Regions from separate parts of the Janthinobacterium sp. GW823-FHT06H09 genome, predicted to be linked through region 3. Evidence: predicted binding sites of a transcription regulator. Region 3 holds the regulator's gene; each other region holds the start of a gene.

Region 1 (4,988 bases), on a different contig from region 3:
GTGTAGCGGGCCATCCAGAACAAATGATCGGCAGTGCGGCTCAGCATGTTTTCTCTCCTGCAAAAGCTGCTTTTTCTTCTGATAATGTGGCTTCCAGTACCCAGGTATCCTTGGTGCCGCCTCCCTGCGAAGAATTGACCACCAGCGAGCCTTCGCCGAGCGCCACGCGGGTCAAGCCGCCCGGTACCATGGAAATCGTCTTGCCGGACAGCACGAACGGACGCAAATCGATGTGGCGCGGCGCGATGCCGGCCTCGACATACGTGGGGCAGGCGGACAGGGCCAAGGTCGGCTGGGCGATGTAGCCGTCCGGATTGGCCAGCAGGCGCTGGCGGAAATCCTCGATCTGCGCCAGGCTCGACGCGGGCCCCACCAGCATGCCGTAGCCGCCCGCGCCATGCACTTCCTTGACGACGAGTTTCGGCAAGTTGGCCAGCACGTAGGACAGGTCGGCCGCCTTGCGGCACTGGTACGTGGGCACGTTGTTGAGGATCGGTTCCTGCGACAGGTAGAATTTGATCATGTCGGGCACGAAGGGGTAGATCGACTTGTCGTCGGCCACGCCCGTGCCGATGGCGTTGGCCAGGGTGACCCGTCCCGCGCGGTAGACGGACAGCAGGCCCGGCACGCCCAGCGAGGAATCGGAGCGGAAGGCCAGCGGGTCGAGGAAATCGTCGTCGACGCGGCGATAAATGACGTCGACGCGCTTGGGCCCGCGCGTGGTGCGCATGTAGACGGAATTGTCGTTGACAAACAAATCCTTGCCTTCGACCAGTTCCACGCCCATCTGCTGGGCCAGGAAAGCGTGCTCGAAGTAGGCGGAGTTGTACATGCCGGGCGTCATGACGACGACCGTCGGGTCATCGACGCCCATGGGCGCGACGGAGCGCAGGTTGTCGAGCAGCATGTCCGGGTAATGGTCGACGGGCGCGATGCGGTTGCGCGCGAACAGTTCCGGGAACAGCCGCATCATCATCTTGCGGTCTTCCAGCATGTAGGATACGCCGGACGGCACCCGCAGATTGTCTTCCAGTACATAGAATTCGCCCTGGCCCGCGCGCACGATGTCGACGCCGGCGATGTGCGCATAGATGTCGGAAGCGACGGCAATGCCCTGCATTTCCGGGCGGTACTGGGCATTCTTGTAGATTTGCTCGGCGGGAATGATGCCCGCCTTGATGATGTTTTGTTCATGATAGATATCATGGATGAACATGTTCAAGGCTTGCACGCGCTGGATCAGGCCCGTCTGCATCTGCGCCCATTCGGCAGCGGGGATGATGCGGGGGATGGTGTCGAACGGAATCAGGCGTTCCGTGCCGGCATCGTCGCCGTAGACGGCGAACGTGATGCCGACGCGGCGGAACGTCAGGTCGGCTTCGGCCCGCTTGCGGGCGATGGTCTCGGGCGATTGCTGTTCCAGCCAGTTGTTGAATTCACGATAGTGTTCACGTACCTTGCTGTCCGTACCCACGTCATCTGCAGTCATTTCATTGAAAAAATTTGCCATGTTGTGATTTCCCTTGAGCCGTGTCTGACTATAGCTCAGCAGGAAGCGTGCCAATGGCGCACGCCCGAAAGTATGTAAAAAATGACCACTTTTGTGGCGTAAAACCGTCATCCGCACCGCTTTGGTGCGCTACGGCAGCGATTTTGCCGGCAGATGGGGCGCAGGGCAGGTGAGGTCAGGCGCCTGGCGTGACGAAGGGCCGGCAATCGATCGGCAGGTCGATGGTAAACGTGGTGCCCGTTTCCGGCGCACTGTCGACCAGCGCGCTGCCGCCGTGGCTTTCCGCCACGTTTTGCACGAAGGGCAGGCCGATGCCCCAGCCGGGCGCGTTGCCTTCGTGCTCGCGGCGCAGGTATTCGAAGATGCGCTGCGTCTGGTCTTGCGCGATATTGCTGCCCGTGTTGTGCACGCTCAAGATCATGCGTTCGCGCAAACTGTCGATATGAATATGGATGGGACCGTCGTCGCCATACTTGACGGCATTGACGACGAGGTTTTCCAGGGCACGGCGCAGCGAATTTTCGCACCACCAGCCCGTCACGGAGGTGCCGCTGACCATGCATTTGCCCGGATGGCCGATATTGACGCTGTCGGCAACCTGCCGTGCCAGCGGCAGTACGTCGAGGCGCCGCAGGACGAGGGGCAGCTTTTGTCCCCGGTGGTAGCTGAGCGTATCGAGCAATTCCTGGATCATGTCGTCGAGGCGCTTGCCGTGCTCGATAATTTTCAGCGCCAGCGCCGCCACGTCCGGCTGTTGCGCGCGCCGCTGCAGCAGCTGTGCACTGTTGAGCATGACGGACAGGGGATTGCGCATGTCGTGCGACAGCCCGGCGGCGATGCGGCGCTGAAAACTTTCGTGCATGGCGGTAAATTCCAGGATGGCTTCGCGGATGCCCGTATCGATCGAGGCATTGATCACCTTCCAGTCCTTTCGCCGCAGCGGCACGCCCGCCTCCAGCGCGGCGGCGGCGAAGCAGTCGCGGAAAATCTGGTATTCCTGAATTACCTGTTCCGGGCCATAGCTGGTCATGCGCGCCCGTTCGTTGCCATGCACGGCAGGCGCGTTGGTGTTGCTGGTGGCGTCGTCGCGCGGGTAGCCTGGCGTGAGCGCTTCGGCCAGGTTGTCGAAGAAGGCGGGCAAGGTGTTGATGAGGATGGGCGTGAGCAAGGCATCGGCGCCGCGTACCTTGGCGCGCACCTCGTGCTCCCACTGCGTCAGCACGGCATCGCGCATGCTGAAGATGCGCCGCGTGCGGGCGGGCATGTCCAGCGCAAGCATTTTCTGGTCAGAGGCATAGGTCATCGCGGCTCCCCATCGACATCCCGGCATCCGCGCGATGCAAGGCGGGAGCTAAAGTATCCTCCAAATCGGCGCGCAGGTGGCGTTCAATTTGACGCGTGGGCGCCTGTCATGACGGCGCTCAAATGGCTGAGGGCCGCATCCCATTGCTCCAGCGAAAAGTTTTGCGGGTCGTCATGACCGTTCGCAAAGCCCGTATCGAGCACGGCGTGGAAGGCGGGAATCAGCCACGTGCCCTTGCGCACGCTGGCGGCGATATACAGCAGGGCCAGGCGGTCGTATTGGGCCGGCGTAAAGCCGGGATCGGGCGCCAGGCCGTCGTTGCCCTTGCCGCCGCCGGGCACGGAGTTGCGCGGCTGCACCAGTTCCACGTGCAGGAACAGACCCGTCAGCGACGGCTTGTCCTTTTCCAGCTTGCTGGCATAGCTGGCCGTGCCAAAGTCGCGCACGGCCAATGAATCGCCGAGGCGGTTCACGTAGACATGGCCTTTCGGACCGCCGCCCAGCGCCGGATTGCGCAAGCTGAAGTCGTTGAAATCCCAGCTGGCGTCGTTGATGTGATCGGGAATAGTTTCTAACAAGAAATTCGGGTAGCTGGTGTCGTGGATGACGAAATAGCGGGCCATGGGCGCGGCCAGCCGGCCCACGGCGCGCGACAGCGGTGCATCGACGGCGCCGCCCGCGTCCGCCTCGGCGATGCCTTGTTCCGCCAGCCAGGCGCGCAGGGCGATGGGGACGATGCCCGTGCGCTGGCCGACGTGGGCGGCAAGAAAGGCCGGCAGCGGCGCGCTGTCGCCCAGACGCGCATACAGTTTCACGGGGCGCAGCAGACAGGTGGCTTGCGCCCGCGCATCGCCCTTGAAGCCGCTTTTCCAGGCGGCATACGGGCATCCGGCCTGCTTTTGGGCAGCGGCGGGCAGGGACAGGCACAGCAATAACAGGAGGGCAGGGAGTTTCATGCGGGCATTGTCGCCCAAATCCGGCCGTTGGCACAGGCGCGCACGCGAAGCTGCCCGGGGAAGGGGCAGCTTCGCGTCGGTCCGCTTAAAACGCCACGCTGCCCGACACGACGAAGGTGCGCGGCGCGGCCAGCACGAGGCTGCCCGCATCGAACGAGGAGACGGCCGAGGCCCAGTAGCTGCGGTCGGCCACGTTGTCGATGCGCGCGCGCAAGGTCACGTCATGGCCCGCCACCTGCGTCAGGTAGCGCGCGCCGATGTCGACGCGGGTCCAGGACGGCAACTGTTTGCTGTTGGCCAGATCCGCATACTGCGTCGAGGTGTAGACGGTGCGGGCATTCAGGCTCAAGCCTGGCGCGCCGGGCACGTCCCATTCGCCGCCCACGCTGACCTGTGTTTTTGGCGCGCCGATGGCGTTCTTGCCATTGTTGGCCGGCTTGTCGGTCTTGCGCTGTTCCGTATCGAGCCAGGTCAGGCCGCCCAGCAGGCGCACGCCCGCCATCGGCGTGCCGAAGACGGACAGTTCCAGGCCCTGGTTGCGCTGTTCGCCCGACAAGGTGGCGCGCGAGCCGACCACGGCCGGCAAGGGCTTGGCGGTCGAGAACAGCGCGGCGCTCATGCCCAGCCTGCCGCCGTCGTACTTGATGCCGATTTCCTTCTGCTTCGACTTGTAGGGCGCGAAGACTTCGCCATGGTTGCTGACCAGCTGGTTCTCCTTGCCATCGAAGTAGGTGCCGCTGGCAACGGGACCCTTGACCAGCGCTTCGATGTAGTTGGCGTAGACCGACACGTTCTTGCCGGCCTTGTAGACGATGCCGGCCACGGGCGTCGTGGCGCTCTTGTCATAGCTGGAATATTGCACGGCCGTGCCGTAGGCATATGCCGCATCGCGGATCTGCTGGCGGCGCAGGCCCACGGTCAGCAGCAGCCGGTCGTCGAGGAAGGCCATGGTATCGGCCACGGCGTAGCTGTTGAGGATAGTTTTTTGTGTCAGCCGTGGGTCGTTCATCACGCCGCCCGAGTTCGCGGGCAGGGTGGGCGGCATGGCCACGTCCAGCGGATGGTAGATATTCGTCGGCAAGCCCGCATAATCGCTGATCGCATACGCATTCTTCGCCTCGTTCCAGTGACCGGACCAGCTGGCCACCAAGGTGTGGCGGACGGCGCCGGTATGGAGCTTGCCGCGCACGCCCAGTTCGCCCGTGCGGATTTCCTGCTT
Region 2 (4,988 bases), on a different contig from region 3:
GATGTAATTCTCATAGCCGGTGCGGTCATCGCTGGAGCGGCCATAGTCGATGCCGATGGTGGTGCTCAGCTTGCCGCCTGCCAGCTGGTTCACGTGCAGCCAGTTGGTGTCGATGCCGTAGAACTCACGCTGGAAGTCGACCACGCCGCCCGAATGGCTGGCTGGCGCCTGGAAACCCTTGGTAAAAGCCTGGTACTGGATCACGTCGCGGTTGCCGCCGTAGGCCGTCACGTGCAGGCGGTCTTCGCCAAACGATTGTTCATAGGTGGCGCCGATTTGCTGGTGGTCGATGCTCTTGCGCGTGTTGTAGCGTTCGGCCAGGGTGCGTTTCGGGTTTTGCGTGTCCGTCGCATCGATTTCGCCGGCGCGCGGATCGCGGGAAAACGTGGCCCAGGTGGCGCCCAGCGGATCTTGCGTGTTGCCCTGGTGCAGGCTGTTGGCGACGATGGTCAGCTTGCTGTCCGTATTCGGCTTGACCGTGATCTTGCCGAACGCCTGTTCGCGCGTGGCGGCGCTGTGGTCGCGGAAGCCGTCCGTGCGGAAGCGCGAACCGTCGAGCACGTAGCCGATGCCGCCTGCCTGGCCCTGCGCCGACAGGTCCACCTTGCTGGTGCCGAAGCTGCCGCCCGTCACGTTCAGTTCGACGGACGGGGGATTTTGCCCATCCTTGGAAAACAGCTGGATCACGCCGCCCGAATGGTTGCCGTAGATGGCAGAAAACGGCCCGCGCAGCACTTCGATGCGCTCGGCCGTATCGAGGTTGAAGGTGGCAGCCTGGCCTTGCCCGTCGGGCATGCTGGCGGGAATGCCATCGCTGATCAGCTTGACGCCGCGCACGCCGAAGGCCGAGCGGGCGCCGAAGCCGCGCGACGAGATTTGCAAGTCTTGTGCGTAGTTTTGGCGGTTTTGTACGACCAGACCCGGCACGGCGGCCAGCGCTTCCGAGGCATTGACGCGGATTTGGCCGTCCTGGATGCGGGTGCTGTCGACGACGTCGATGGACGCGGGCACTTCCTGGCTGGGGTGGGCGATGCGGCTGCCGCTGATGACCACCGTATCCATGAGTTGCCCGGCGGCCAAGTCAGCGGGCTCGGCGGCAAAGACGTGGGGGGCCAGGGTGGCGCTGCCGGCGACAAACAGGCTGGCGATGGTGTTCAGGCGGAAACGATGCTGCATGCGGATTCTCCAATGTGAATAAAAGCCTGCTTGAGCGCGTGAGCGGCGCAGGTCTGCATAGTTGTATCAAGCAATATGCCTGCCATGTCTCCATTGGTGGGCGGAAATTATACGCGTGTCAGTGGCACGGCGTTTGCATGCAGCAATTATCAGATGCGCCGCTACCGCGCGCTTTTCCTGTGTTTTGCCATTGAAAAGGTGATTATGCCCAACTTCTTCCCGCGCTTGCGCCAGGTGTGCTGGCTGCTGCCGGCGCTTGCCAGCACCGCCCTCCAGGCCGCTCCTTTTGCCTATGTCCCCAATGAAAAATCGGGCACCGTGAGCGTGATCGACACGGCGACCGACCAGGTCGTGCGCCAGATCGCCACAGGCAAGCGTCCGCGCGGCATCGCCGCCGACCCCACCGGGCGGCAATTGTTTGTCACCGATGCGGCCAGCAGCGCCTTGCTGCTGATCGATAACGAAGCTGGCGCACCAGTCCGAATGGTGGCGCTGGGCAAGTCGCCCGAAGGCGTGAGCGCCTCGCACGACGGTCGTTACGTGGCCGTGGCCGTCGAGGAAAACAATAGCGTGGCCTTGCTTGATGGCCAGACGGGCGTCGTGCTTGCCGATATCAAGGTGCAGGGACGCAACCCGGAACATGCCGTCTTCAGCCCCGATGGGCGCTGGCTGCTGGTCAGTGCGGAAGAGGCCGAGCAAGTCGATGTCATCGACGTGGCGCAACGCCGCCAGGTCGCGTCCATTGCCGTGGGCTTGCGTCCGCGCGGCATCGGTTTCAGTCCGGATTCGGGCCTTGCCTACGTGGCGTGCGAACTGGTCAATGCCGTCTACGTGATCGATATGACGGCGCGCAAGGCCATCGCCACCATTCCAGCAGGTAAGAATGCGAATGGCATCGTCGTCCATCCCGGTGGCAAGCAAGTGTATGTATCGAATGGCACGGACGGCACGGTGATGGTGATCGATACGGCCAGCAAGCAGGTGACGGCCACCATTCCCGTCGGCAAGCGCCCATGGAACATGGCCATCACGCCCGACGGGGCCAAGCTGTACGTGGCCAATGGCCGCTCGAACAGCGTCTCCGTCATCGATACGGCCAGCGCGCGCAAGGTGGCCGATATTGCCGTCGGCGAATTGCCATGGGGCGTGGTGATTCGGTAGCGTTACAGGAACAGGTGTTCCAGTCTGGTACACCTGTTCCATTGTGCAGCGGCGACGGGCCGCAGCAGCAGGGCTGGCCCGGATTGGAACAGGATGCCTTCACCTTGTTCAAAACGCAAACAGGCCCGCTCCCGCGGCTCAAGCCCGGGCATGCGCCGAAAAGCGCACCGGCATTGAGGCCGCGCCCTTGTAACAGGGGTAAAAGCGGCTAAGTTTGTAGTGGGATGGCGAGCTGGCACGGCATTTGCGGAAGACTGCGTGTACTCACCCCATCTGTACCAGGACGTTTGATTTTAATTAAGTAATTCCATTCTAATTAACCCGATAGAGGACGACATGAATCTCGCAGACATCAGCAAACTGGGCGTAGCCAATCCCTTCAAACAACGCTATGACAATTACATCGGCGGCAAATTCGTTGCACCAGTAAAAGGTGAATACTTTCCTAACATCACGCCGATCACGGGCTTGCCATTTTGCGAAATCGCCCGTTCCACGACGGAAGACGTCGAGCTGGCGCTGGACGCCGCCCATGCCGCCAAGGATGCCTGGGGCAAGACCTCGCCCGCTGAGCGCGCCAATATCCTGAACCGCATCGCCGACCGCATCGAACAGAACCTGAGCCTGATCGCCACGGCGGAAACGATCGATAACGGCAAGCCGATCCGCGAAACGATGAACGCGGACATTCCGCTGGCCATCGACCATTTCCGTTACTTCGCCGGCTGCATCCGCGCGCAGGAAGGTTCCGTCGCGCAAATCGATGCGGAAACCTATGCCTACCACTACCACGAGCCGCTGGGTGTCGTGGGCCAGATTATTCCGTGGAATTTCCCGATTCTGATGGCCGTGTGGAAACTGGCGCCAGCCCTGGCGGCCGGCAATTGCGTCGTCCTGAAACCGGCAGAGCAAACCCCCGCTTCCATCATGGTGTTGATCGAGCTGATCGGCGACCTGCTGCCACCGGGCGTGTTGAACATCATCAACGGTTTCGGCCTGGAAGCGGGCAAGCCGCTGGCCTCGAGCAAGCGCATCGCCAAGATTGCCTTTACGGGCGAAACGGGCACGGGCCGCCTGATCATGGGCTATGCCGCGCAAAACCTGATTCCCGTCACCCTGGAGCTGGGCGGCAAATCGCCGAACATCTTCTTTGAAGACGTGATGGATGCGGACGACGAGTATTTCGACAAGTGCCTGGAAGGCTTTGCGATGTTCGCGCTGAATCAAGGCGAGGTGTGCACCTGCCCATCGCGCGTGCTGATCCAGGAATCGATCTACGAGAAATTCATCGAACGGGCCCTGAAGCGCGTGGCCGCCATCAAGCAGGGCAATCCGCTCGATTCTTCCACCATGATCGGCGCCCAAGCGTCGCAGGAGCAGCTGGAAAAAATCCTGTCCTACCTCGACATCGGCCGCCAGGAAGGCGCCGAGGTGCTGGCTGGGGGCGAGCGCAACACGCAGGCGGGCGACCTGGAAGGCGGCTATTACGTGCGTCCGACCGTGTTCAAGGGGCACAACAAGATGCGCATCTTCCAGGAAGAAATTTTTGGACCGGTCGTGTCCGTGACCACCTTCAAGGATGAAGCTGAAGCGCTGGCGATTGCCAACGATACCTTGTACGGCTTGGGCGCCGGCTTGTGGACGCGTGACGGTTCGCGCGCCTTCCGCATGGGCCGCGCCATCCAGGCGGGCCGCGTGTGGACCAATTGCTACCACCTGTATCCAGCCCACGCCGCTTTCGGCGGCTACAAGCAATCGGGCATCGGCCGCGAAAACCACAAGATGATGCTCGACCACTACCAGCAAACGAAGAACTTGCTGGTGAGCTATAGCCCGAAAGCGCTGGGCTTCTTCTAAACCGGCAACAGGCGCCGCGCCCGTAGTCCAGGCGCGGCGCGCAGAAAGGGATGCCATGAGTGCAGCAATTGCCAGGGTGGTCGCCACCGATGCGGCGCTGGAAATGATGGACAAGTTGCGCCAGCGTCACGGCCCGCTGATGTTTTTTCAGTCGGGCGGCTGCTGCGACGGCAGTGCGCCCATGTGCTACGCGCTGGGCGAGTTCGATGTCAGCGATACCGACATTTATCTCGGCAATTTGAATGGCGCACCGTTCTACATGGGACTCGAGCAATTCGAGTACTGGGAGCATACCCAGTTGATTATCGATGTGGTCGATGGCAATGGCGGCATGTTTTCACTCGACAACGGCACGGGCAAGCGCTTTTTGACGCGCTCGCGCCTGTTCACCGATGAAGAGTGCGCCTTGTTGCATGCCCAGCCGCATGAACACCGCAAGACTTGACACACATACTAATAAAACAGAGGGAGATGATTGTGCAGAAAAACATCATGGGGATACTCATCGGTTTGGGCTTGGCATCACTGGTCCAGGCGGCCGACGTGGGCAATGTCACCACCGCCATGCTCGACAGCACGGCGAAGAATCCGTCCAGCGTGCTGTCGTTCGGCATGGGCACGCAGGGCCAGCGCTATTCGCCGTTGACGCAGATCAATGACAAGACCGTGGCCAAGCTGGTGCCGGCCTGGTCGTTCTCGTTCGGCGGCGAAAAACAGCGGGGCCAGGAATCGCAGCCGTTGATTCACAACGGCAAGATGTTCGTCACGGCATCGTATTCGCGCATCTTTGCCGT
Region 3 (4,988 bases):
GCCTGTGACGATGCGCAGGCGGTTGCCGGGCCCCGCTTGCGCCACGCCCATGCCGCCGCCCATCACCACCCCATCCATGACGGCGATATACGGTTTCGGATAAAAATGGATCAAATGATTTAAAGCATATTCTTCCGTAAAGAAATCTTCCAGCAAGGCGCTGCCGCCCTGCGGCGTGGCCAGGCCCGCATCGTAAAAGAAACGGATGTCGCCACCCGCGCACAGGGCTTTTTCGCTGCTGGAGCGGATCACCACGGCGTCCACCTGCGGATCGTCGCGCCATGCCAGCAAGGCCGCGCTCAGGGCGCGCACCATCTCCAGCGACAGGGAATTCAAGGCTTTCGGACGGTCGAGCACGATGTGGCCCGTGCGGTGGCGGATGGAAATCTGGACGAGGTCGCTCATGGCAGGCAGGAAAGAAGTGAAAGTGCAAACATTCTAGCGCCTGCGCGGCGAACATTGCGTTTCGCTGGACGCAAAAAAGGGCGCAATGTGCGCCCTTAGTTGATCACAGCCGGTTGAAAGTCGCGGGCCGCTTAGGCGGGGGCGAATTCTTCTTCCGAACTGTCTGGCAGATGCTTGATCGCCTCTTTACCGTGCCCTTGCACTTTGGTTTTGTATTTCATCACTTGCCTATCGAGCTTGTCGATCAGGGTATCGATCGCGGCATACAGGTCGTGTGCCAGGCTTTCCACATAGACAGTTTTACCACTCAGACGCAGGTTGACTTCGGCCTTTTGACGTTTTTCTTTCTCTTTGAGGTTATCCACGGTCAGAATCACGGCGATATCGATAACTTGATCGAAATGACGTTTCACGCGCTCCAGCTTCGTTTGTACGTATTCACGGATGGCTGGTGTCACTTCGAGATGATGTCCGCTGATGGTGAGATTCATACACACTCCTAAAGATGATCGGGTTCGTGCGGTCCATCGTATCCGGCCCGCAGAGGAACCGAAAAAAACTTACAAACACTTACGCAGGCTCACTGGCGGAATTTTTAATGCTTCCCGGTATTTGGCAACAGTACGTCGCGCAATCACCATGCCTTGTTCCCCCAGCATGTCCGCAATCTTACTGTCGGATAAAGGATTTTTAGGGTCTTCTGCTCCTGTCAGTTGCACGATCAATGCCCGTATCGCCGTCGATGACGCTTCGCCCCCCGCTTCGGTGGCGACGTGGCTACCAAAGAAATATTTCAACTCGAACATGCCGTGCGGGGTCAGCATGTACTTTTGAGTTGTTACCCGCGAGATAGTACTCTCGTGTAAACCCAGTGTATCAGCTATTTCACGGAGCACAAGGGGGCGCATGGCAACGGCCCCATGCGAGAAAAAGTTCTTTTGTCTTTCTACTATCGCCTGCGCCACGCGCAGAATCGTGTCGAAGCGCTGGCGCATATTCTTGATCAGCCACTTGGCTTCCTGCAACTGTGCACCCATGGCGCCCTCGCCCTTGCCCTGCTTGAGCAAGTTGGCGTACATGGCATTGACGCGCAGGCGCGGCATGACGTCGTTGTTCAGGGTCACTTGCCAGCCATTGCGCGCGCGCTTGACGACGACGTCGGGCACCACGTAATCGGACACGTCCGCAGCGAACACGGCGCCCGGATGCGGGTTGCACTGGCGAATTACCGTCTGCGCTTCACGCAAGTCTTCATCGTCGCAATCGAGGGCTTTTTTCAGCTTGTTGAAATCGCGCTGGGCAAACCAGGCCAGGTGCTTTTCCACGATGACGAGGGCCATGCGCCGCGTCACCATGGCGATGTGCGGCAAGCGCTTGATCTGCAGCGCCAGGCATTCGGACGCATTGCGCGCGCCCACGCCGGGCGGATCGAAACTTTGCAGCAGCGACAAGGCCGTGCGCATCTCGTCGGCATCGATTTCCAGCTCTTCCGGCAGGCGCGCCAGGATGTCGTCGAGCGACTCTTCCAGGTAGCCATTGTCGTCGAGCGCGTCGATGATCAGCTCGACCAGCGCGCGGTCGCGCAATTCGAGCACCGTCACGCGCATCTGCTCCATCAGGTGTTCGCGCAGGGTGCAGTGATGGGCCTCCAGTTGCGGGCGGGAATCTTCGTCGTCGGGCGCCTTGCCCCGGCTCGCTTCGCTCCAGTCGCTGTCGCCGCCATCCGCGGCGGCCGGGCCCTCGCCCGCCTCGCCGTCAAAGGTTTCCGCTTCGGCCGGCGCCGCGGGCGCCTCCTGGCCTGGCGGCTGGGGCGGCGCTTCGGCCGGCGCGGCCGTGGAGCTCAAGGCCCCGTCGGACAGCAGGCGCAGCGAACGGTCGAGTGGATCGTCGAGGCGCTCGAGCAAGGGATTGTCCGTCAGCAGTTGCTCGAGTTCCTGATGCAATTCCAGAGTAGACAATTGCAACAGGCGTATCGATTGCTGCAACTGCGGCGTCAGTGCCAGGTGCTGCGAAGTGCGCAGCTGCAATGATTGTTTCATTGGCTTACATGCGGAAGTGTTCGCCCAGATAGACCCGGCGTACCGACTCGTTCGCGATGATGTCGTCGGGGCGTCCCGACGCCAGTACCGAGCCCTGGTTGATGATGTAGGCACGGTCGCAAATACCCAGCGTCTCGCGCACATTATGATCGGTGATCAGCACGCCGATATTGCGCTCCTTCAAGAAGCGCACGATGCGCTGGATCTCGATCACGGCGATCGGGTCGACGCCGGCGAACGGTTCGTCGAGCAGCACGAAACGGGGATCGGTGGCCAGGGCGCGGGCGATTTCCACGCGGCGGCGCTCGCCGCCCGACAGGGACAGCGCCTGGTTCTCGCGCAACTTTTCAATCTGCAAGTCGGCCAGCAGTTTATCCAGGCGTTCCTCGATCTCGGCCTTCTTCAAAGGACGGCCTTCGACGGTCTGGATTTCCAGCACGGCGCGGATATTGTCTTCCACCGTCAGCTTGCGGAACACGGACGCCTCCTGCGGCAGATACGACAGGCCCATCTGTGCGCGGCGGTGGATCGGCAGGCTGGAAATGTCCACGCCGCTGATGTCGATGCTGCCGCCATCCGACGGCACCAGGCCGACGATCATGTAGAACGAGGTGGTCTTGCCGGCGCCGTTCGGGCCCAGCAGCCCCACCACTTCGCCGCATTCGACTTGCAGCGAGACATCATGCACGACTTGCCGCTTGCCATAGGTTTTCTGCAGTCCGCGAACGATCAGGGTGCTGCCGCAACGGGTATTGTCCATTATTTCGTTCCTGGCACAGGTGTGGCCGGCGCTTTCTCCGCCGCGGGCGCCTTGGTCTTCGGCTGGATCACCATGCGCACGCTGCCGCCGTCGGAGGTGCTGGTGCCGCTGTCGGAATTTTCCATCTTGAATACTTCCTTGCGGCTGTCATACGAGATGAAGGCGCCATTGGCCACATCCGTCACTTTCGTGCCCTCCAGGCGCGTCAGCTTGGCCTTGGAAAACAGTTTCACCACTTCCGTCTTGTTGTCGTATTCCACGCGCTCCGCTTCGCCTTCGACCCACAGGTCGCCGGCGCCATCGCGCTTCTGGCGGAAGGTGGCCAGCTTGCCGGGATCGGCCCAGAAGGTGATGAACTGGTAGCCTTGCGGGTCTTCCGTGATCAGGGCCCGGCCCGCCTTCATGGTCAGCGTGCCCTTGACCAGCACGACGTCGCCCGTCAGGGTACGAATCTGCTTGACGTCATCGACGTGGCCGCTACGCGCCGTGATGACGGCTTCCTTCTCGGAATCGGCCTTCTCGGCATGCGCCACGCCCATGAGGGCCAGAGAAAATACGCTCAACAGCAAGATGTTCTTCATAGTATGGTTTCCTTGTTTCATTCTGTCATTTTGCCGCCGCGGCCGGGCGCGGTTTCGGCGGGAGGACCATGCGCAAGGCATTCTGCACTTCCACCACGCCGGTGGCGTTATTGGCCTTCATGCCGATACCATTGATGCGCGAGGCGCCCGTCAGGATATCGACAGGCACGTCCGTTTCCATTCTTTCTTCGTCCGGAAACACCGTCAGCGCTTCCGTCCTGACCGTCAGGTTCTGCGCCTTCGGACTGGCCACGCGGTCGATCACGACCTTGCGGTGCAGTTGCAGCCGGGTATTGTCCTGGTCGATATGCGCCAGTTCCGCATTCATGTTCAACGGCGGCATGCCCGGCGTCAGCTTGCGCACGAAGGGCTGGTCGATATCGGACGAATCGTCGGCCGGATAATGCGTGAGCTTGTTGCCCGACACGATATAGCTGGGCTTACCCGTCAAGTCCATGCGCACCAGGCTGAAATTGGTGATGAAATAGTCGGGCTCACCCAAATTCTTGCTGGCCTTGATGTCCTGGCCATTCTTGTTCATCACTTCAAGCAGCCAAAAGCTGGCCAGCGCGACGACGACCGCGCCCAGCAGGGTAAAAATCATGCGCCAGCGATGGGCGCCTCCTGGCTTACGCATAGGGTTTCACTCTTTCATAGGTCACTGGCGGCAAGGCGCACCTCACTCCAGGAACGGCGCCATGACGCGCGCATAGTTGTCCTGGGCGCGCAGCAGGAATTCGCAGATTTCGCGCACCGCGCCGCGGCCGCCGCCGGCCTGCGTCACATGGTGCGCCAGGCCCTGCGCTTCCGGACGCCCGCCCGGCACGCTGACGGCAAAGCCCACGCGACGCAGGATGGGTGCATCGATGACGTCGTCGCCGATGTAGCCGCATTGCTCTTCCGTCAAGCCCGTCAGCGCCAGCAGTTCGCGAAACGGCGTCAGCTTGTCGTGACCACCCTGGTGCACATGGGTAATGCCCAGGTCTTGCGCGCGGCGTGCCGTGATGGCCGAGCGGCGCGCGCTGATGATGGCCGTCTGCACACCGGATTCCTGCAGCAGCTTGATGCCCAGGCCATCATACACATTAAACATTTTCATCATTTCGCCATCGGGGCCGAAATGCAGGCTGCCGTCGGTAAGCACGCCGTCGACGTCAAAGATCATCAGTTTGACCTTGGCCGCGCGCGCCAGGTTGTCCGCTA
Region 4 (4,988 bases), on a different contig from region 3:
GAGAAGCCGATGAAGGCGGCCACCATGGCCACGCCCAGCGCGGAAAACAGTTCCAGCACGGCGGACGACAAAAAGGCGATGCGCAGCACCACCATCGTACGCCGGCGCACGGATTGCGACGAGACGTCCAGCCGCGCGGCCGTGGCATCGACGGCATCGAGCGCGCGCAAGGTGGCCAGGCCGCGCAGGCGGTCCAGCAGAAAGGCGTTCATGCTGCCCATTTCCACCATCTGCGCGCGGCTGGCCGCCTGCGCACCCATGCCCACGAGGGCCATGAAGACGGGAATCAGAGGCGCGGCGATGAGCAGGATCAGCGCGGCGATCCACGACAGCGGCGTCACCACGGCGAGGATCACGAGCGGCACGAGCATGACTTTCCAGCGCGCCGGCTTGTAGCGCACCAGATACGGCACGATGGCTTCGGCCTGCTCGGCAATGACGCTGGCCGCCTGGCCTGACTGGGCGCGCTGGCGGTCCAGCGGCGAACGGCGCGCCAGCGCCTGCGCCACTTGCCCGCGCAAGGTGGACAGGTGCGCGCGCGCGGCCGCATACATGCGCCGCGCGCCCCACGCTTCGCAGCCGGCGCGCAGCATGCCCAGCAGCAGCACGCCGGCGGCCGGCAACAGGGCCGCGCGCCACGGCGCGCCATCGAGCATGGCTTGGACGGCCCAGGCCAGCAAGGCCGCTTGCGGCAGCCACAGCAAGGCGGCGCCGCCTTGCGCCAGACTGGCGGCACGGGGAAGAATAAAGCGGGGCAAGGACAGTGGCGAGGTCGTCATCTTATATTTTTTGAGTTTTCAGAATTTTCTGTAAATTCGATTTTTTGTATAATACTGCGAAACATGACATATATCAATTGACCCTGGCGGTTTGGCGTGAAAAAATTCAGATAATTATGAAAACTCAAAATATCCAAATGACGCCGCTGATCCTGACCTTCGTCAGCCATTTCGGCGAGATGGGCAGCCGCTGGGGCTTTAACCGCACGGTGGGGCAAGTGTACGCCTTGTTGTTTGTCGCGGAGCATCCTTTGCACGCGGATGAAATCGCGGAGCACCTGAGTTTTTCGCGCTCGAACGTGAGCATCGGCCTGAAGGAATTGCAGGGCTGGGGCTTGATCCGCCAGTCGCGCATCCCCGGCGACCGGCGCGAGTATTTTTCCTCGCTGGGCGACGTGTGGCAAATCTTCCGCGTGGTGGCCGCCGAGCGCCGCCGCCGCGAGGTGGCCCCGACCTTGACAGTGCTGCGCGAAGCGCTGCTGGCCCCGGCCACGGAACCCGTGGATCAATATGCGCAGGAGCGCATGCGCGAAATGTATGAACTGGTCGACCTGGCCAACACCTGGTTCGACGACTTGCAGCGCCTGTCGCCCGAATCGATGGCGCAACTGATGAAAATGGGCGCCAAGGTACAAAAGCTGCTCAACGCCAAGGATCGCCTGTTTGGCGTCAGCAACAACAGCGACTGAAGCACCCGCCTCCCCTTTTCCCAAGTCCGAACGCCGCTAGCACAAGCTGGCGCGCCTTGTCACGCTATTTCCTAACGTCATGTTGGCCATCGCTAGCACATCCATACATAGCCGCATGCGATGTTGTCAAGCAAACCAATAGAATTATTAAAATTGTATTAATTTACATCAAGAGTAAGCTTGCATTTGCGTACTCAATACGCGCAGGAAATAGCAGCTAAAAACGGGCAATGGGATGACTTCCCCGGCAGGCAGGGGCGTATCCCTACACGATGTAGCAACTGTCTCAAGCACAAGGGGATTTTCATGAAAAGCATAAAAAGCATTGCCGTCAAGGCATCCATGCTGGCCGCAATGACCGTACTGGCAAGTGCAGCGCAAGCGGCCACCTGGGTCGATGTGGGGCCGGCCAGCGGTTTCGTCATTGCCGGCAGCACCGTCACCTATTCGCCATCACCGGCATTGGAGGTGAAATATTATGACGATAATCTGGTGCCGCAGAGCCCCTCGGACATCCAGGGCTACATCAATGGCGTGTTCGGCAGCAGCCTGGGCGCCGCCGTTTCGTATTGCGACAGCGCCACTTCGGGCTGCACTGCCGGCACCACGGCAGGCCTGAGCGGCGGGGTCAATTCCTATACGAGCGCGGCCGCCTATGACTATCTGGCCATCCACTTCGGCCAGGGCGAACTGGTGTTCCACTGGGCCGCGCCAGTGGCTGCCGGCACCACGTTCACGGTGGAAGGCCTGCCCAAGGATCTGAGCAACTACAGGGCCTTCATTTCCGCCGTGCCGGAACCTGAAACCTATGCCATGCTGCTCGCCGGCCTGGGCCTGCTGGGCTTCCTGGCACGCCGCCGCCAGGGAAAGTAAGCATCACCAGCGGCAGCGGCGCAACGGCGTCCGCTGCCGCCTCCATGCCAGCCGCATCTTTACGCCGCGCTTGCGGCGCCAGGCACGCTTTTTACACCATTTTTAGATCCCTCTCGCTATGCTCGACGGCATCCACTGCTGATCGACGAGGGAGATCTCATGCACGAACAACCGTTTCAGCCACGCGCGCGCAGCGTGATCCGCCAGCACTTGCCCGCGCGGGAACGGCTGCGCCTGGCCCGGCTGTCCAGCAAGAAAATGGGGTCGCTACTATCCGCGCTGCTGTTCGCGGCGCCGCTGTTGTATTTGCTGAGCGTGGTACTGTTTGCGCAGCCGTGACACGGCAGGCAGGCAAAAGATGAAGAGTGATGGCAATGCGACAGGCTGTCGCGTGCATGACCAGCATGAACTGGTCCGCCCAGAGGGAATCGAACCCCCATTCACGGTTTAGAAGACCGTTGTCCTATCCGTTGAACGATGGGCGGAAAGGTGCAGCATTTTAGTCTATGCGCGCCAGCAATGCCAAGGCGTCGCACAATAGAAAACGGGCTGTCATTTCTGACAGCCCGCTTATGACTTTGGTCGGAGTACAAGGATTCGAACCTTGGACCCCCTGGTCCCAAACCAGGTGCGCTACCGGGCTGCGCCACACTCCGAAGACAAGATAATAACGCCCCTGCCCAATTTCGTCAATTGCCCCAGGCGAATTAGATGGAAATAACTATCGCGCCTGCTTGAAGAGGCTTGCTGAAAACGTTCAGGGCAAGGCAGTGCAACGCCGCCTTGGGCGTTTTCAGCTGCCGACCTTGTCGGCGATGCGGCGCGCCATGCTCTCGGCCTTCTCCTTGTCCTTCGCCTCCACCATCACACGGATCAGCGGTTCGGTGCCCGAAGCGCGGATCAGCACGCGGCCCGTGTCGCCCAGTTCGGCCTCGACCAGCTCTTTCTCGGCCACCATGGCGGCATTCTTCTGCCAGTCGAAACCGGGCGCCACGCGCAGATTGATCAGGGTTTGCGGGAACAGCACCAGTTCGGCCAGGCATTGCTGCAGGCTTTGGCCGCTGCGCTTGAGCGCGGACAATACTTGCAGCGCAGAGACGATGCCGTCGCCCGTCGTGTGGCGGTCCAGACACAGCAAATGGCCCGAGCCCTCGCCGCCCAGTATCCAGCCCTTTTCCTTCATGACTTCCAGCACGTAGCGGTCGCCCACCTTGGCGCGCGCAAAGCCGATGCCCTGCTGCTTGAACAGCACTTCCAGCGCCATATTCGTCATCAACGTGCCGACGGCGCCGGCCACGGGACCCGTCGCCAGACGGTCCTTGACCATGACGTACAACAATTCGTCGCCGTTGTACAAGCGGCCCGTGGCGTCGCACATGATCAGGCGGTCGGCGTCGCCGTCAAGGGCGATGCCCAGGTCCGCGCCGTGCTCGACGACGGCTTCGGCCATGGCCTTGGTTGCCGTGGCGCCAAAGCCCGCATTGATGTTGAAGCCATCGGGCTTGTTGCCGATGGCGATGACTTCCGCGCCCAGTTCATGGAAGACGTGCGGCGCGATATGGTAGGCGGCGCCATGCGCGCAATCGACGACGATCTTCAGGCCGCGCAAGTCCAGCTCGTTCGGGAAGGTGCTCTTGCAAAATTCGATGTAGCGGCCCTGGGCATCGTCGAGGCGCTTGGCGCGGCCCAGCTTGTCCGACGCCACGCAAGCCATGGGCTCGTCGAGCGCCGCTTCGATTTCCAGTTCCACGCTGTCGGGCAGCTTGGTGCCCTGGCCGGAAAAGAACTTGATGCCATTGTCGTGATACGGATTGTGCGAGGCGGAAATGACCACACCAGCCGACAGGCGCAGCGCCCGCGTCAGGTAAGCGATCGCCGGCGTCGGCATGGGGCCGGCCAGCATCACGTCCACGCCGGCGGCCGACAGGCCCGCTTCCAGCGCCGCTTCCAGCATGTAGCCGGAAATGCGCGTGTCCTTGCCGATCAGTACCGTCGGGCGCGCCTTGCCGCCCTGCGACTTGGCCAGCACCTTGCCGGCCGCATAGCCGAGGCGCATGACGAAGTCGGGGGTGATCGGAGCGGTGCCCACCAGGCCGCGAATGCCATCGGTGCCAAAATATTTACGCGTCATAAATTTCTCTTTTTGTTGTTTATAATGAATCTTACAGCTTCAATGCGCCATGCGCCAGACCTTCAGGGCATCGACGGTTTCTGCTACATCATGCACACGAATAATTTCCGCGCCTTGCGCTACCGCCGCAAGCGCACCGGCAACACTGCCGGCCAGGCGCTGCTCGACGGGACGTCCCGTCACGGCGCCGATCATCGACTTGCGCGACAGGCCCGCCAGCACAGGCAGGTCCAGCTCGCTGCGCAGCTGGCGCGTGGCGCGCAATAAAGCGTAGTTCTGCTCCACCGTTTTGCCAAAGCCGAAGCCGGGATCGACGCACAGGCGTTCGCGGGCGATGCCGGCGGCCGTCATGGTGTCGATGCGTTCGCGCAGGAAGTCGATGACTTCGCGCACCACGTCGTCGTACTGCGGCTGGGCTTGCATGGTTTCTGGCACGTTTTGCATGTGCATGATGCACAGCGCGCAATCGCTGTCCCGCACGGCCTCGATGGCGCCCGGCGCGCGAAAACCGTTGAT

Evidence for each region. Region 3 encodes sigma-54, which starts transcription at its own class of promoters, with help from an activator protein. Its sites were predicted from a motif close to TGGCANGNAANCTGCTTT; they were not measured.
Region 1: the regulator sigma-54 is predicted to act here: its motif matches at 1,546-1,563, upstream of AC1Q6X_RS06690 (circularly permuted type 2 ATP-grasp protein).
Region 2: the regulator sigma-54 is predicted to act here: its motif matches at 2,571-2,588, upstream of adh (aldehyde dehydrogenase).
Region 4: the regulator sigma-54 is predicted to act here: its motif matches at 1,526-1,543, upstream of AC1Q6X_RS24805 (PEP-CTERM sorting domain-containing protein).

Annotation. Positions count from the first base shown of each region.
Region 1 is NZ_JBXAHC010000003.1:400,768-405,755, reverse strand. Features, by position in the region: gene AC1Q6X_RS06695 (alpha-E domain-containing protein) at 1-47, opposite strand, end outside; gene AC1Q6X_RS06690 (circularly permuted type 2 ATP-grasp protein) at 41-1,510, opposite strand; gene AC1Q6X_RS06685 (sensor histidine kinase) at 1,686-2,813, opposite strand; gene AC1Q6X_RS06680 (hypothetical protein) at 2,897-3,769, opposite strand; gene AC1Q6X_RS06675 (TonB-dependent receptor) at 3,855-4,988, opposite strand, start outside.
Region 2 is NZ_JBXAHC010000030.1:8,616-13,603, forward strand. Features, by position in the region: gene AC1Q6X_RS27465 (TonB-dependent receptor family protein) at 1-1,176, opposite strand, end outside; gene AC1Q6X_RS27470 (beta-propeller fold lactonase family protein) at 1,381-2,337, shown strand; gene adh (aldehyde dehydrogenase) at 2,674-4,194, shown strand; gene AC1Q6X_RS27480 (DUF779 domain-containing protein) at 4,250-4,639, shown strand; gene AC1Q6X_RS27485 (PQQ-dependent methanol/ethanol family dehydrogenase) at 4,666-4,988, shown strand, end outside.
Region 3 is NZ_JBXAHC010000013.1:134,121-139,108, forward strand. Features, by position in the region: gene AC1Q6X_RS21825 (enoyl-CoA hydratase/isomerase family protein) at 1-405, opposite strand, end outside; gene hpf (ribosome hibernation-promoting factor, HPF/YfiA family) at 537-896, opposite strand; gene AC1Q6X_RS21835 (RNA polymerase factor sigma-54) at 966-2,444, opposite strand; gene lptB (LPS export ABC transporter ATP-binding protein) at 2,449-3,204, opposite strand; gene lptA (lipopolysaccharide transport periplasmic protein LptA) at 3,204-3,785, opposite strand; gene lptC (LPS export ABC transporter periplasmic protein LptC) at 3,811-4,422, opposite strand; gene AC1Q6X_RS21855 (KdsC family phosphatase) at 4,465-4,988, opposite strand, start outside.
Region 4 is NZ_JBXAHC010000019.1:32,728-37,715, reverse strand. Features, by position in the region: gene cydD (thiol reductant ABC exporter subunit CydD) at 1-779, opposite strand, end outside; gene AC1Q6X_RS24810 (GbsR/MarR family transcriptional regulator) at 917-1,468, shown strand; gene AC1Q6X_RS24805 (PEP-CTERM sorting domain-containing protein) at 1,775-2,341, shown strand; gene AC1Q6X_RS24800 (hypothetical protein) at 2,501-2,680, shown strand; tRNA gene AC1Q6X_RS24795 (tRNA-Arg) at 2,752-2,826, opposite strand; tRNA gene AC1Q6X_RS24790 (tRNA-Pro) at 2,921-2,997, opposite strand; gene glmM (phosphoglucosamine mutase) at 3,135-4,472, opposite strand; gene folP (dihydropteroate synthase) at 4,512-4,988, opposite strand, start outside.